Regions from separate parts of the Limnobaculum xujianqingii genome, predicted to be linked through region 1. Evidence: predicted binding sites of a transcription regulator. Region 1 holds the regulator's gene; the other holds the start of a gene.

Region 1 (7,769 bases):
TCAGAACTGCTTGTTCACGCGCTAATATGATGATCTCACCGGCGTTATCCTTCTCTACCTCAAACTTACTCATTTTCAGCGCATGTTCCAGCATTTGCTCTGGTGTACTGGATGGAACCGTTGCGTCTTTGGCATAAGGTACATTGCGCAGTAGTTGGATATAACAATCAAGTTGTTCAAGCAGTTGCTCACGGGTTAAAGCCCGTTGGCGAGAAGCTAATAACGCGGTACAGCACAGGTTCATGGCGTTAGCTGCTGCTGCGTTATTAATATTAATCATCAAGTTACTGGCAATTTGATTAACGGTCGGCGTTAACCAATTTGGTCTTGGCGTTTCTATCGGATCGATAGATTCTCTCCAGTTTGGTACGTTCTGATTCAGGTAGGTCATTAATGGAATAGGTTCACCAAAGTTCACATAGCCTAACCCTAAATTACGCAATTTACGCATGGTGCGAACTACCTGCCAGAGGTTCTCTTTCTCTTTGGTTGCTCCACGTAGTTCGTTGGCGTAAGTACCCACTTCCATTACGTGTTCATAACCGATATACACTGGCACAACAGTGATTGGGCGATTACCGCCGCGTAACATTGCCTGAATGGTCATAGACAGCGTGCCGGTTTTTGGTTCCAGCAATCGACCGGTACGTGAGCGTCCGCCCTCAACAAAGTATTCAACGGAATAACCACGGCTGAATAATTCACCCAGATATTCACGAAACACGGTAGAGTAGAGCTTGTTGCCTTTAAACGTACGACGAATAAAGAACGCTCCCAGCCGACGGAAAATAGGACCCGCTGGCCAGAAGTTAAGGTTGATACCGGCAGCAATGTGCGGTGGTACTAACCCCTGATGATAAAGCACATAAGAGAGCAGCAGATAGTCCATATGGCTACGGTGGCTTGGCGCATAGACAATACCATGACCATCCTGAGCTAACTGACGCACTCGCTCGGCGTTATGAACATGAATACCCTGATAGAGTCGGTTCCATGTCCAACTGAGTACCCGGTCAGTTACTCGTAGTGTTTCATAGTTAAAGTTGGCTGCAATCTCTTCCATCATATCGACAGCGTTCTGTTTTGCTTTCGTCAGCGATATCTTCTTGGATGCAGCTTCTTCCTCAACCGCTTTTTCAATGGCTTTTGAGGTTAGTAATTTATTAAACAGATCCTGACGCATCGGTAACTTTGGTCCGGTTGCGGCAAGGCGCTGTCTGGCAAAGTGCATGCGGGCAACGCGAGCCAGTTTTTGAGCAATGGTCTTATCGGTGCCGTGCTCATCTGCCATATAGCGTAGTGAAACGGTTTGGGAAAAGCGTACAAAGCTGTCGCGGCCTAACCACATCACGACAAAAAATTTCTGGATACCGTTAAACAGTCGAAGGCGAGGAGCCTCATGGCTCTCATGACCCTCGCGGCCAGGAGAACGGCCAAACATCACCGAGACTGGAACCATCTGGATATCCAGATCGGGGTGATTGCGGTGCAGGTCCAGATAATCGTGGAATAGCTTTATCGACTCTTCTTTAGGGGCGTAATAGCTGAATACTCGCGGTCCTTCATGAATAAAAACATAGCGGGGTAGTAGCTGACCATCAATCTCATAAGGTTCTAATGGATCGGGTAATTCCTGAGCCAGACACTGTGCTCGTAGGGTTAACAGGTCTGCTTTTGAGTTATAGGGCAGGACATATAGTATTGGACGTGTGGTATCCAATCCCAATTCAGCGATGGGGTCAGAAGGAATACACTTGCTACGAACCAGCATTTTTATTGGTATATTCAATAGCTTATAGTAAAGTTTACGCCAACCAGACATAAATGTTTCGAGCCTCATATAGATAACGAGTCGCCAGAATACCAGAACTCGGCGCGATCTGTGATGATGTGATGAATGATAATTGCTAAAATTGAGTAGAATTTTCTTGAGGGATTGTGAATGAACCAGGTGACAGGACTTACTCGTATCATTAAAGCAGCGGGATATTCGTGGGGGGGCCTACGGGCTGCCTGGAAAAATGAAGCTGCTTTTCGTCAGGAAATTGTGCTGCTGGTGGTCGCCATTATTCTGGCCTGCTGGCTGGATGTCTCCATCATTGAACGAATCTTACTGATTGGTTCTGTAGTGTTGATTGTGGCTTTTGAAATTATTAATAGTGCGATTGAAGCCGTCGTTGATCGTATTGGTACCGAACGCCATGAACTCTCAGGGCGGGCGAAGGATATGGGATCTGCTGCGGTACTGATTATGATATTACTGGCGTTGTTTGTCTGGGTTTCCGTACTTTGGAGTCATTTTTCTCGATATATCTCGTAAATATGAAGTATGAAGGTTTTCATCTGGCGAATACCTGTATATACTCACAGCATAACTGTATAAAAAAACAGGGTAAGGGAATCGAGAAATGAAAGCACTAACCGCCAGACAGCAACAAATTTATGACCTGATTCGTGACCATATCAATCAGTCAGGGATGCCGCCGACTCGTGCAGAGATTGCCCAAACCTTAGGGTTTAAGTCACCCAATGCGGCGGAAGAACACTTAAAAGCTTTAGCCCGTAAAGGGGTCATCGAGATTATTAATGGGGCATCCAGAGGGATCCGTCTGCTACTGGAAACGGAAGATGCAGGTCTCCCGTTAATTGGTCGGGTTGCCGCAGGTGAGCCTTTACTGGCTCAGGAACATGTAGAAAGCCACTATCAGATCGACCCGGCGCTGTTTAAGCCACACGCCGACTTTTTACTGCGTGTTAGCGGTATGTCAATGAAAGATATTGGTATTATGGATGGCGATCTGCTTGCTGTGCATAAAACTCAGGATGTACGTAATGGTCAAGTCGTCGTTGCCCGTATTGATGATGAAGTTACGGTTAAGCGTCTGAAAAAACAGGGTAACGTAGTTGAGCTACTTCCTGAAAATGAAGAGTTTTCACCAATAGTGGTTGATTTACGTGAGCAGAGTTTGACCATTGAAGGGCTTGCCGTTGGTGTTATTCGTAACGGCGACTGGATGTAATTAAATTCAAAAATCAGATATCGGCTGATGTGAAAACGAATAACGGATATAGCAGAAAATCAAAAAGCGCCTTAGGGCGCTTTTTTAATGGCAATGACTGAAGAATATTTATCAGGCTTAATAATTTATTACGCACCGGATGGGGCACTTTTTGCTACTAAAATATTATTCATCAATTGGTGCCGGTGCTGCTGGAGCTTATTAATGCTGGAATGACTGGTAAGCAAAATAGTATAAATTTTGTTCTGATAGTTCATAAACACAAAGATACCGGCAACGTCCTGCTCTCCATCTTTGGTGCTGACTTCTAATTGCTCAGTATCAATATCGCCATAGGTTTCTGTACGGCGGGTAATATCAACTGCCTGAAATTTAAAACTATCAGCGATGGAATCCACTTCATCTTTGAGTTGAATGCCTTCATCAAGGGTTTGTGTTGAAATGCGCCCTAGCAAATTAGGGTCATCCAAATTTTTTAGCAGCCAGATAGAGGATAAATCGGTTTCAATAAACTGCCAGCGCTCAGGCAATTGGCCAGGAAGTCCGGTGACTTCACGCCAGTTTTGAGCTGCAATTTGCTGTTCACCGTCAGTCGTCAATGTTATGGGCGTCATTGTTTCTCTGGCTGAAGCACTGACCAGTGTTCCTGCGACAGCAAAAAGCGCCCATATAAACTGCTTCATCTTGTTTTCCCTGGAAAATAACCAACAATATATAGCTATATCATTAAGATGTGTTATGGATAACATAATTATAATTACGCTGCTAATATATACTCTATTTGCAAGGAAAATAAAATAGAAAATATAATTAAGATGAGTGAATAACAAAGTGTGTTATTTATTATTATTAATGTATGTCTTATTCAACGTTGAAAGAATGTTAATATATATTAATTGTTTTTAAAAACATGTTGTTATGTTGATTTGATTTGTGGGTTTTTATGAATTTAGTATGTGAGTATAAAGAATATTTATTCATTTATTCTTATCTGTAAGTGTAGCTTTATATAGCTTGCTCTATTAGCAAGGTAAATCAATCACAGTTATCCTTCAATTTCTTAAAATATATTACTTTTATTCTGCTTTATTCGCACATTGTGAACAAATGCCATGGGTTTCGAGTACGCTATGTTGAATGGTGAAATGGCTTTTCTCTGCCAGTTCTTTAAGTAGTTGATCGATCCCTTCTGCGTGATGCTCAGTGACTAATCCACAGTTATCACAAATGAACAGGGCGGAAGTGTGTAATGGCTCGCCTACATGGTGACAAACGACATAGCTATTGGTGGATTCGATTTTATGAATAAAACCCTGTTCAAGTAAAAAATCGAGGGCGCGATAGACCGTTGGAGGTTTGGCCTGGGGTTCAGAGATACGCAGTAAATCCAATAAGTCATAGGCACTAATGGCATTCTTCTGTTCCGCCATTAAGCGTAACGCCAGACGTCGCTGGGGAGTTAAGCGAACTGCTCGCTGATCGCACAGCTTCTGGGCTTTTGTCAGCATAGACTCAATATTGATTGATTTCATTGTTATCTCTGTTATTCACAATCCTGTTAATGATTCTATCATGCTTAATAAAGAACGCCGAGAGCATATCCCTGACCGGGCAATTAGGGGAAGGCGGTAACGACAATAGCCTTTTCTATGGTAAAATGCCGTTAATTATCCCGCCGAACTTTACGCTGGTATCGCGTTCGTCGATCAAGAAAACTATCTGGTAGCCGTTAATCTTTTTATGAATTCTGATAAATCAACACAATACCCTATGCAGCGCTTTTCCGTTGCTCCTATGCTTGACTGGACCGATCGCCATTGCCGCTATTTTCACCGGTTACTTAGCGGGCAAACTCTGCTGTATACCGAGATGGTCACTACTGGTGCCATTCTGTTTGGTAAGGGCGATTATCTTGCATACAGCCAGCAAGAGCAGCCGGTTGCGTTGCAGTTGGGAGGAAGTGAACCTCAGGCGCTGGCTGAATGCGCTAAACGTGCGGAAGCATTAGGCTATAACGAGATTAATCTGAACGCGGGCTGTCCTTCCGATCGGGTACAAAACGGGCGCTTTGGTGCTTGCCTGATGGCGGAACCTGAGCTGGTGGCAGAATGTGTTAGCGCAATGAAACAGGCGGTTTCCATACCGGTAACGGTAAAAACCCGGATTGGTATTGATGATTCAGATAATTATGAGTTTTTGCAGCGTTTTATCACTATTGTTTCAGAGCAGAGTGGCTGTGATAATTTCACGCTTCATGCGCGTAAGGCCTGGCTATCGGGTTTAAGCCCAAAAGAAAACCGGGAAATACCGCCACTGGATTACTCTCGAGTCTATTTAGTTAAACAAGAGTTTCCTCATCTGACCATAGCCATTAACGGTGGTATTAAAACGTTGGAAGAAGCTAAAGAGCATCTGCAACATGTTGATGGCGTGATGATGGGGCGTGAAGCCTATCAAAACCCGGGCATACTGGCGCAGGTTGATAGTGAAATCTTTGGTATTGAGCGAGAGCTTCCTCAGGCCACAGATGTGGTCGAGGCGATGTATCCCTACATTGAGCAAGAGCTGTCTAAAGGCACTTACCTGGGACATATTACTCGTCATATGTTGGGGCTGTTTCAGGGAATTCCCGGCGCGCGTCAGTTCCGTCGTCATTTAAGTGAGAATGCCCATAAAGCCGGAGCGGATGTTGAAGTATTGCGGCAGGCGCTGGCGATGGTAACCGGAAAATCCAGTTAATCCTGTGAAGAATAGTAAAAAGGCAGCCCTTATCGGGCTGCCTTTTTAGTTTCAATCACCGAACGATTTACTCGTGACCCGCCAGATTTCTTGGCCGGTATGGTGCTTCCAGTATAGCTACTTCTTCATCGCTTAACGTTAATGACAGTGCAGCAACCGCATCGTCCAGATGATGCGGCTTGGATGCCCCAATAATTGGTGAGGTCACCACTTTACGATGTCTCACCCAGGCTAGTGCCACCTGCGCAGGAGGCACTCCACGGGCGGTAGCCACCTGTTCCACTGCGTTAACGATGGCGTCTTCTTCTGCCTGATGGTTATACCAATTATGTGCTGGCGTATCGGTGGTGGCCCGGATAGTTTGATTCTTTCTGGATCCGGTTAATACTCCGCGAGCCAGTGGAGACCAGGGGGTAACGGCAATCCCCATCTCTTCGCAAAGCGGTAACATTTCACGCTCTTCTTCGCGATAAATCAGGTTGTAATGATTCTGCATTGAGACAAATTTTGCCAGCCCATGCTGCTCTTGCAGGGATAACATGCGCATAAACTGCCAGGCGTGCATTGATGATGCGCCGATGTATCTGGCTTTTCCGGAGCGTACTACGGTATCCAGCGCTTCAATGGTTTCTTCAATTGAAGTTTCAGGGTCGAAGCGATGAATGATATACAGATCGAGGTAATCGGTTCCCAGACGCTTCAGTGAGGCATCAATACTTTTCAAAATATGCTTACGGGACAGCCCACGATCGTTAGGGTTATCACTCATTGGATTAAACACTTTGCTGGCGATGACCACGTCGTCACGTGGAACTATTTTCAGCAATGTTTTACCTAAAACCTCTTCGCTGGCACCACGGGAATACATATCTGCAGTGTCAAAAAAGTTGATGCCAAGATCCAGCGCCTTTTTGATAAAAGGACGAGTGCCATTTTCATCCAGTACCCATTCCCGCCATTCCGGGCTGCCATAGGTCATACAGCCCAGACAGATAGGGGAGACTTTAATACCTGTGGAACCAAAGCGGACGTATTTCATTTGGGATCTCCTGTTGTATCAGTAATCGTGTGACTGTTGTTGCAGTAACCATCAATTTTTTTATCAATCACCAGCAGACAGCTTTGTAATTCAGCTAGTCGGTGCCTAACCTGTTGGCGATGTTGCTCCAGTAACTGTCGGCGTAGATCGGCAGTGCTCTCACCTTGAGTTACCAGTTCTGCATACAGTTGCATATCGCGCAAAGGCATTCCTGTGGTCCTCAATTTGCTGAGGAACTCAAGGCGGTCCAGCACTCGTTGGTCGTAATCTCTTTGCCCACTGCTATCCCGATAAACTACCGGCAACAAGCCGATGCGTTCGTAATAGCGAAGCGTATGGGGAGATAAGCCAGTCTTTTTTGCCAGTGTGCCAATTTTCATATAACACGCCTTTTGCGGGTGAGTGGGATAACCTTAAAGGTTAGAGTGCACTCTAAGTCAAGCGGAATCATTTTTTTGTGAGCTATTTTTCGAAAGGAAAAATGAGAAGAGGGGTACGGCATATTTTTGCACCGTACCCGGATACAACTTAGTAAATACTTACAACGACATGCATATTATTATCCAGACAGCGCTGGTAAAAATTTATCAGTTCCGTTAATGCCTGTTCTAATTCAGCATACAGTGAATCTTTGGGCTCTGAAGTCCAGATGTCAGGATAGATCTCAGCCTCACTTAATTGCTGAGGATCAAAGCGGGATTTCAAGCCGACCAAATCGAGTTGTTTCAGCGCGGCAATGACTGGGGGGAGTTCGTTATTTCCGATGGCGGCAATAAAGTTCTCTTCATCCAGGATATGAATACCAACTATGGCATCGCTTAACGGGTCATCTTCCAGAGGTTCACTGGCGGAGCTGCCGGTCAGTATGAAATGCAGACCATCCCACATTTTTCCGATATCCAGCGTGTCGTTGTGCTCTTCCAGCTCTTCCAGTTCATCAACCAGATCGACTTCATCGAGATCTATCAGGT
Region 2 (7,769 bases), on a different contig from region 1:
AACAGCGGATCAAGCTCTTCATCAGCTTCCAGTCCAAATCCACCTTCGCCCTCTTCAGAGGTTGCAGTAATGCTATCAATATACTGTGGGCGACCACGTGCTTTCCAGTCCTGAACCACCGCATGAACTTCCTGATCGCGTACGAAGGCTCCATGAACACGCACCGGCATCGAAGAGTTTGGCGGTAAATAAAGCATATCACCCATACCTAATAAGGATTCGGCTCCGCCCTGATCGAGAATAGTACGCGAGTCAATTTTGCTTGATACGGTAAACGCCATACGGGTTGGAATATTAGCCTTAATCAGACCGGTTATCACATCCACCGATGGACGTTGGGTTGCCAACACTAAGTGAATACCGGCGGCCCGCGCTTTCTGAGCCAGACGCGCTATCAGCTCTTCAACTTTTTTACCTACCGCCATCATCAGATCGGCAAATTCATCAACCAGCACCACTATATAAGGCAGTTTTTCCAGCATCGGTGGTGATACATCCATGCTTTCGCTTGGTTTCCAGAATGGATCCGGTATTGGACGACCCAGGCGTTCAGCTTCTTCAACTCTTTCGTTGTACCCTGCCAGGTTTCTGACCCCAAGAGCAGACATCAACTTATAGCGACGTTCCATCTCGCCAACACACCAGCGAAGGGCATTGGCGGCGTCTTTCATATCGGTAACCACTTCGGTTAACAGGTGAGGAATTCCCTCATAAACTGATAACTCCAGCATTTTTGGGTCAATCATAATAAAGCGAACGTCTTCTGGCTTAGCTTTATACAACATGCTCAGAATCATGGCGTTCACACCAACCGATTTACCCGAACCGGTAGTACCAGCCACCAGTAAGTGAGGCATCTTGGCCAGATCGGCAACCACTGGCTGACCAGAAATATCTTTACCTAACACCACGGTAAGTGGAGAAGGAGTATTCATAAATTCTGGGGAATCCAGCACTTCACGCATATAAACTGTCTGACGGCGTTCGTTTGGCAATTCCAGACCAACATAAGGCTTACCTGGAATAACCTCAACCACACGTACCGCAGTTACCGACAGCGAACGCGCTAAATCTCGCGCTAAACTGGAAATTCGGGACGCTTTCACACCCGGAGCCAAATCCAATTCAAAACGGGTAATTACCGGACCGGGTAAAATATCAACTACATGCGCTTTAACACGGAAATCGGCCAGACGACGCTCCAATAAGCGTGCTGTCTCTTCTAACGCTTCCACATCTACCGGATCCTGATTTAGCGGTGGTGATGCCAGCAAATCAAGAGATGGCAGAGGTGTAGTCGGTTTCTCTAACGGTCGCTCATTACGCATCAGGAATGGGTGAATTAAGCCATCCATTGAAGGCTGAGTCGGTTGTGGCTCTTCTTTAGGCGCTACCGGTTGGAAAGGCGATGACGGTTGTGATGTTACATTAACGCCATGTGATGCCTGTGTATAACCTGACGGTGTAACTGGTGCCTGTGGCACTGGAGCTACCGGACGTTCAACCGGTTGTTGATAACCATAGGACGAAGTAATGGACTGAGTAACCTCATTGATATTACCCAAAGAAACATCATCAGTGCGTTCCACATCACCAACTTGAGAAGGCAAAGTAAATAATGGTTCAACCGGGCGATCGTCAGGCACTTCATCATCAATATCATCACGGGCAGAAATACCGTACAGAGGGTTATCTTCTATATCCCCGTCGTTATCATCATCCTGATAACGTTCACCGTAGCGTTGGCGTTGTTCTTCTTCAAACGCCCTTCTCAGTGCTTCTTGTTCCACCGCATCTTCATCATCTTCACTAATAGTGAAATCATTTGCCATTGGCTTATTGCGATTAAGGCGATCGCGTTCACGCTGTTCGGCTTCACGTTGCGATGGCAGTTTAATCCCATAGGAGGCCAGCTCACGGCGAGTAGGAATACGAACCGGATTAGGACGAGGGAACTCCGGACCAACACCTTGCTTAACCTGAGGTTGGCTACCCGCTACAGGAGTAAAAGTAATTGCTGGTGCAGATGAAGCCGTTGTTGTTGCTACCGTTGTCGCCCCGGCAGCAGCAGCGGCATCAAAGGTGATAGCATTCGATAATGAATCGGTATTTGTGGATGCATTATCTTGTTCAACTGTACTGAAATGTCCCGGTACCAAAGGTTCTGTTGGTTCATCTGGTAATGTATCAACAACAACCGGTGGATTAATTGGAGAATAAGGATTGGTAAACTCGCTACGCTGAGTTTCAGACGGATTAACTGTAACTGTCTGTAGTTCAGAATTACTGAAAGTATAGGTTGCCGGACCAAAAGAGATTGCAGGCTGTTCTGACGTAGAAATTGTCGGTTCAGCGGTAATTTCAGGCTCATTTTGAACAGGTGTATTGTTCCAGTGATTCCCCCTGTCAGTTACAAGATCTTCAGCGGCACCAAATAGTGGCGGCTCCGGAGATTCTTGCGGCTCAGGCAGATCGTCCATTGCTGTATTAAAGATTAATTCTTGTTGCAGTTCGTTTATTTCTGCGTCGTCATTCGCCTGAGTTAACTCATCGTCCGCATTTACACTCGGTGCGGTAAACAGAACATCGTCAGTGGCTGCGGCGGCAAAAGAAGAAGCACCAACCGTTGAAGTTACAACTCTGTCACTAACGTCATCCCGATCGTAATCATCAACCTCACGCTCTTTGCGCGTTTTATTCGAGGCAAAAGTCAGGATGCCCATAACAAAGGCACCAATTTTTTCCGCAATGGTTAACCACGACCAACCGGTGAACAGCGTTAGCCCTACGGCCCATACGCTTAGCAGAATTAATGTAGAACCTACGCTGTTAAAATGAGGCAATAAGGCACTATTAATCAGACTACCAATCACACCGCCGGAAGCAAAATAGTACCAGTCATCAATGCTGATAGCCGACAGACCGCATGATGAAAAAATCAGCGCTAGCAGCCCGATAAAGCGTAATGAAAAAGAGAATAGATCAACGGCTTTCTGCTCACGCTCATGGCGATACAGCATCCAGCATTGAAAAACGATCATTGGTGGTACGGCATAAGCCAGCACCCCAAAAACAAATAACAGGGTATCTGCCAGCCAGGCTCCGGTTTCACCACCTATATTATGAATAGGTTCATGCCAGGCTGTTTGTGACCAGCTAGGATCGGCAGGATTAAAACTAATTAACGCCGCCATAAGGTAAATGGAAAAAATAACCACCAATAATAAACCAGCTTCAAAAAGCCGCTGGCGGCTACTTAACTTCTTCAACTTAGGCTCTTTATCTTCTATATATTCCTGGCTCAAGAAAGGCTCTCCAGGTTACCGTAGTACCGAGTAATAGAACGGCAGCGCCAGGAATACCCAGCGCTGAAACTGTATGAATACACAGGAGTGTAACGGAAGTTAGCAGATTTTGCACCTGCAACGATGAATTATCGTGTTTTGATAACTAAGTGGTTACTTTGTTTGACTTCTTCCATTACCACATAAGTACGCGTATCGTTTACACCCGGTAAACGCAGCAGCGTCTCACCTAATAATTTTCTGTATGCAGACATATCTGATACACGAGTTTTCAGAAGGTAGTCAAAGTCACCAGATACCAGATGACACTCCTGAATCTCTTCCAGTTTTTGCACAGCGGTATTGAACTGTTCAAATACGTCTGCCGCGCCACGGTTTAAGGTAATTTCAACAAACACCAACAGCGATGCGTCCAGATAATGTGGATTTAATAACGCCGTATACCCTTGAATGAATTTTTGTCTTTCCAGACGACGTACGCGCTCCAGACATGGTGTTGGAGATAAGCCAACGCGTTTTGACAGTTCAACGTTGGAAATGCGACCATCCAGTTGTAATTCATTCAAAATGTTACGGTCAATGCGATCAAGATCTTTGCTAGGGCGTTTTTTATTGTCTACCATTTTTTTTCTCTCAATATCTTCCTTGTTTCTGATACACCATTATCTATCCAAAAGATATCTGGCGCCTCCGTTCAGGCCAATCTTGTAGTTACCAGGTAAATCTGCCACCGGGCAGTTTCTCGTTATCGTTTTCGCGCAATAACGAAGCATGACATCAACTGGGTTAACTAAATCTAACAACCTAAAACATACCACTATTGTGATCCGCGAAGTTCCACAATTCTACGCTAAACTAGCATTTGAACATATCGTATTATGCGGTCAATCTATATAAATAAAGAGTATGTATCTATCATCTTGCCAATTTATCTATGCACAGTTGCTTTATTAATATAATTACCAGCGTAATCACAGAATAATGTTTTCGCAAATAGCTACCTTATTGTCAAAGCAAATGAGTAAAAAAAAGCACAATTCTCTATAAAAATCCATTTAAGCTTCATTTTAAATCTAAAAACCAATTTTTGATAGATAAAAGCTATCACAGCGATTAGTAACAATGTAGCTAATAACTTTTTTTAATGCGCTATTTTCCTTACAATCACATGTATCTTCCTACCTCACGTCTACAGAGGAATTATGGCCATGGCCAAACATTGTAAATTACTTATTCTAGGTTCTGGTCCTGCAGGTTATACCGCTGCCGTCTATGGTGCACGAGCAAACCTTAGCCCTGTACTCATTACCGGTATTGAACAGGGTGGACAATTAACCACAACAACGGATGTTGAGAACTGGCCTGGTGATGCTGAAGGCTTAACCGGCCCGGCATTGATGGAGCGTATGCGTGAACATGCACTGAAGTTTAATACTGAAGTCATTATCGATCATATTAACCGTGTTGATTTACAAACCCGACCTTTTCGTCTGTTTGGCGACAGTGAAGAGTACACCTGTGATGCATTAATCCTTGCTACTGGCGCTTCTGCCCAATATTTGGGCTTGCCTTCAGAAGAAGCATTTAAAGGACGCGGTGTTTCCGCCTGTGCAACTTGTGATGGTTTCTTCTACCGCAACCAGAAAGTTGCCGTTGTCGGTGGTGGTAATACTGCTGTTGAAGAGGCGCTATACCTCTCCAATATCGCTGCGGAAGTTCATCTGATTCATCGCAGAGACAGTTTCAGAGCAGAAAAAATTCTGATTGATCGGTTGATGGAAAAAGTTCGTCACGGCAACATTATTCTGCACACCGACAGAACCCTTGATGAAGTACTGGGTGACGATATGGGGGTGACTGGCGTTCGTCTGAAAGATGTCAAAACTCACGTCACCGAAGAGTTGACTCTGACAGGAGTATTCATCGCCATTGGTCATCGTCCAAATACCGAGGTATTTGCTGGCCAACTGGAACTGAAAGATGGTTATCTGAAAGTGCAGTCAGGCAGTCATGGGAATGCGACTCAAACCAGTATTCCAGGCGTGTTTGCGGCAGGTGATGTAGCCGATGATATCTATCGTCAAGCCATCACTTCTGCGGGTAGTGGCTGTATGGCAGCACTGGATGCAGAACGCTACCTTGAGACGCTAAATAACAATTAATAGCTATTGTGCGATCTGAAAGTGTGACACAACATATCAAGGCGGCTTATGGCCGCCTTCTTGTTTCATGGATACTAATGGTATCCTAGGCCCAACTTTAGTTATCAGAACCAGTACATTTTATGTCTAATATGAATAAGGTACGGCAACGTGAGTTAACACGTTGGTTAAAGTCTCAGGGTATTCTGGCTCAGCGCTGGTTACGGATATCTACCCTGTTAGGACTACTCAGCGGATTGTTAATTATTGCGCAGGCCTGGTTACTGGCAACCCTGCTGCACTCTCTGATTATCGAGAATATCCCGCGCAACGAGCTATTCAGCTATTTCCTGTTGATCGTTGTTACCATTGTGCTGCGTGCGATACTGGCCTGGTTTCGCGAACGGGTTGGTTTTATGTATGGCGCAGCTATACGCCAGCACATTCGCCATCAGGTATTAAATCGTCTTGAACAACTAGGCCCTGCCTGGATTCAGGGCAAGCCCGCAGGTAGCTGGGCGACAATGATCCTTGAACAAATTGAAGATATGCAGGATTTCTATTCCCGTTATCAACCTCAAATGATGTTAGCCGTAATTATTCCACTATTAATTCTGGCCGCCGTATTCCCCATTAACTGGACCGCCGGTCTGATTTTGCTTACTACCGCCCCGCTGATTCCTATGTTTATGGCATTGGTTGGGATGGGAGCCGCAGATGCCAACCGGCGTAACTTCATTGCACTGGCTCGCTTAAGTGGTAACTTTCTTGACCGCTTAAAAGGTCTGGAAACATTGAGATTATTCCATCGGGCTGACGCAGAAACCGAGCAAATCGCTCAGGCTTCAGAAAACTTTCGTTCCCGCACCATGGATGTATTGAAGCTAGCCTTCCTCTCTTCTGCCGTTTTAGAGTTTTTTGCTTCCGTTTCCATTGCTGTTGCCGCCGTCTATTTTGGTTTTTCTTATTTAGGAGAACTTAATTTTGGCTCATATGGTCTACCCGTTACGCTATTTGCCGGATTCCTGGTATTAATTCTGGCACCGGAATTCTTCCAGCCACTGCGAGATCTGGGAACCTATTACCATGCTAAAGCGCAGGCTATCGGCGCAGCGGAATCACTACAAACTTTCTTACAGTCGGAATCAACACAGTCTAATGGTGAAGGTACTCAAGATTTAACTGAATGTGACCAGATCACCATCAAGGCAACTGACCTGTATATTCTTTCGCCTCAGGGAAAAAGTCTGGCTGGTCCACTTAATTTTATCTTAACGCCCAACCAGCGTATCGCCATTGTTGGTCACAGCGGTGCGGGTAAAAGCTCTCTGCTTAATTTGTTGTTAGGTTTTTTACCCTATCAGGGTTCAATTACCATCAATGATATTGAGCTGAACACCCTGCGCCCTGCCTCATGGCGAGCCAATCTCAGTTGGGTGGGACAAAACCCTCATCTGCCGGAACAAACGCTACGTGGCAATATATTATTGTCCAATCCTCAGGCATCTGATGAAGCACTAAAGCTGGCAATCCAGCGAGCCTATATTGATGAATTTGTGACACAGCTTCCCGATAGACTGGATACCGTAATTGGTGATCATGCGGCCAGATTATCAGTAGGTCAGGCCCAGCGAGTTGCTGTTGCACGTGCATTATTATCACCCTGTCACTTATTACTGTTGGATGAGCCTACTGCCAGTCTCGATGCCAACAGTGAGCGTTTGGTGATGAGTGCCTTAAATGAAGCTTCATCCCACCAGGCCACTCTGTTAGTTACTCATCGTCTCGAAGATCTTGAGGGTTACGACCAGATTTGGGTGATGGATAAGGGCGAAATCATTGAACGGGGAGATTTTATGACGCTCAATCAATCAGGTGGGGCATTTGCTACATTGATGTCTAACCGAAATGCGGAGGTCTAAAAATGAAAACGTTATTACCATTTTTAGCTCTGTATCGCCGCCATTGGTTTCGCCTCTCTTTAGGCATCGTACTGGCTATTGTCACTATTTTAGCCAGTATTGGTCTGTTAACCCTGTCGGGCTGGTTTCTGGCTGCATCTGCATTGGCTGGTATTGCCGGTATTCTGTTTAACTATATGTTACCGGCTGCCGGAGTACGTGGTTCTGCAATTTTCCGCACTGCAGGTCGTTACGCAGAGCGTTTAGTCAGCCACGATGCGACTTTCCGTGTTCTGGCTCACCTGCGAACCTTTACGTTTAAAAAGCTAATGCCTCTGTCTCCTGCCGGTATTGCCCGTTTCCGTCAGGCTGAATTGCTTAACAGACTGGTAGCTGATGTAGAAACACTGGACCACCTCTAT

What was found. Region 1 encodes LexA, which represses DNA repair genes until DNA is damaged. Its sites were predicted from a motif close to TNCTGTATGTACATACAGNA; they were not measured.
Region 2: a site for LexA is predicted at 3,373-3,392, ahead of GOL65_RS05555 (DNA translocase FtsK 4TM domain-containing protein). Genes of this name have one in related genera too.

The regions. Positions count from the first base shown of each region.
Region 1 is NZ_JABMLK010000002.1:1,481,152-1,488,920, forward strand. It holds gene plsB (glycerol-3-phosphate 1-O-acyltransferase PlsB) at 1-1,822, opposite strand, end outside; gene GOL65_RS20840 (diacylglycerol kinase) at 1,943-2,320, shown strand; gene lexA (transcriptional repressor LexA) at 2,409-3,020, shown strand; gene GOL65_RS20850 (hypothetical protein) at 3,149-3,703, opposite strand; gene zur (zinc uptake transcriptional repressor Zur) at 4,097-4,552, opposite strand; gene dusA (tRNA dihydrouridine(20/20a) synthase DusA) at 4,761-5,759, shown strand; gene GOL65_RS20865 (aldo/keto reductase) at 5,827-6,798, opposite strand; gene GOL65_RS20870 (MerR family transcriptional regulator) at 6,795-7,178, opposite strand; gene GOL65_RS20875 (YfbM family protein) at 7,327-7,769, opposite strand, start outside.
Region 2 is NZ_JABMLK010000001.1:1,198,204-1,205,972, forward strand. It holds gene GOL65_RS05555 (DNA translocase FtsK 4TM domain-containing protein) at 1-3,305, opposite strand, end outside; gene lrp (leucine-responsive transcriptional regulator Lrp) at 3,434-3,928, opposite strand; gene trxB (thioredoxin-disulfide reductase) at 4,508-5,467, shown strand; gene cydD (heme ABC transporter permease/ATP-binding protein CydD) at 5,599-7,368, shown strand; gene cydC (heme ABC transporter ATP-binding protein/permease CydC) at 7,371-7,769, shown strand, end outside.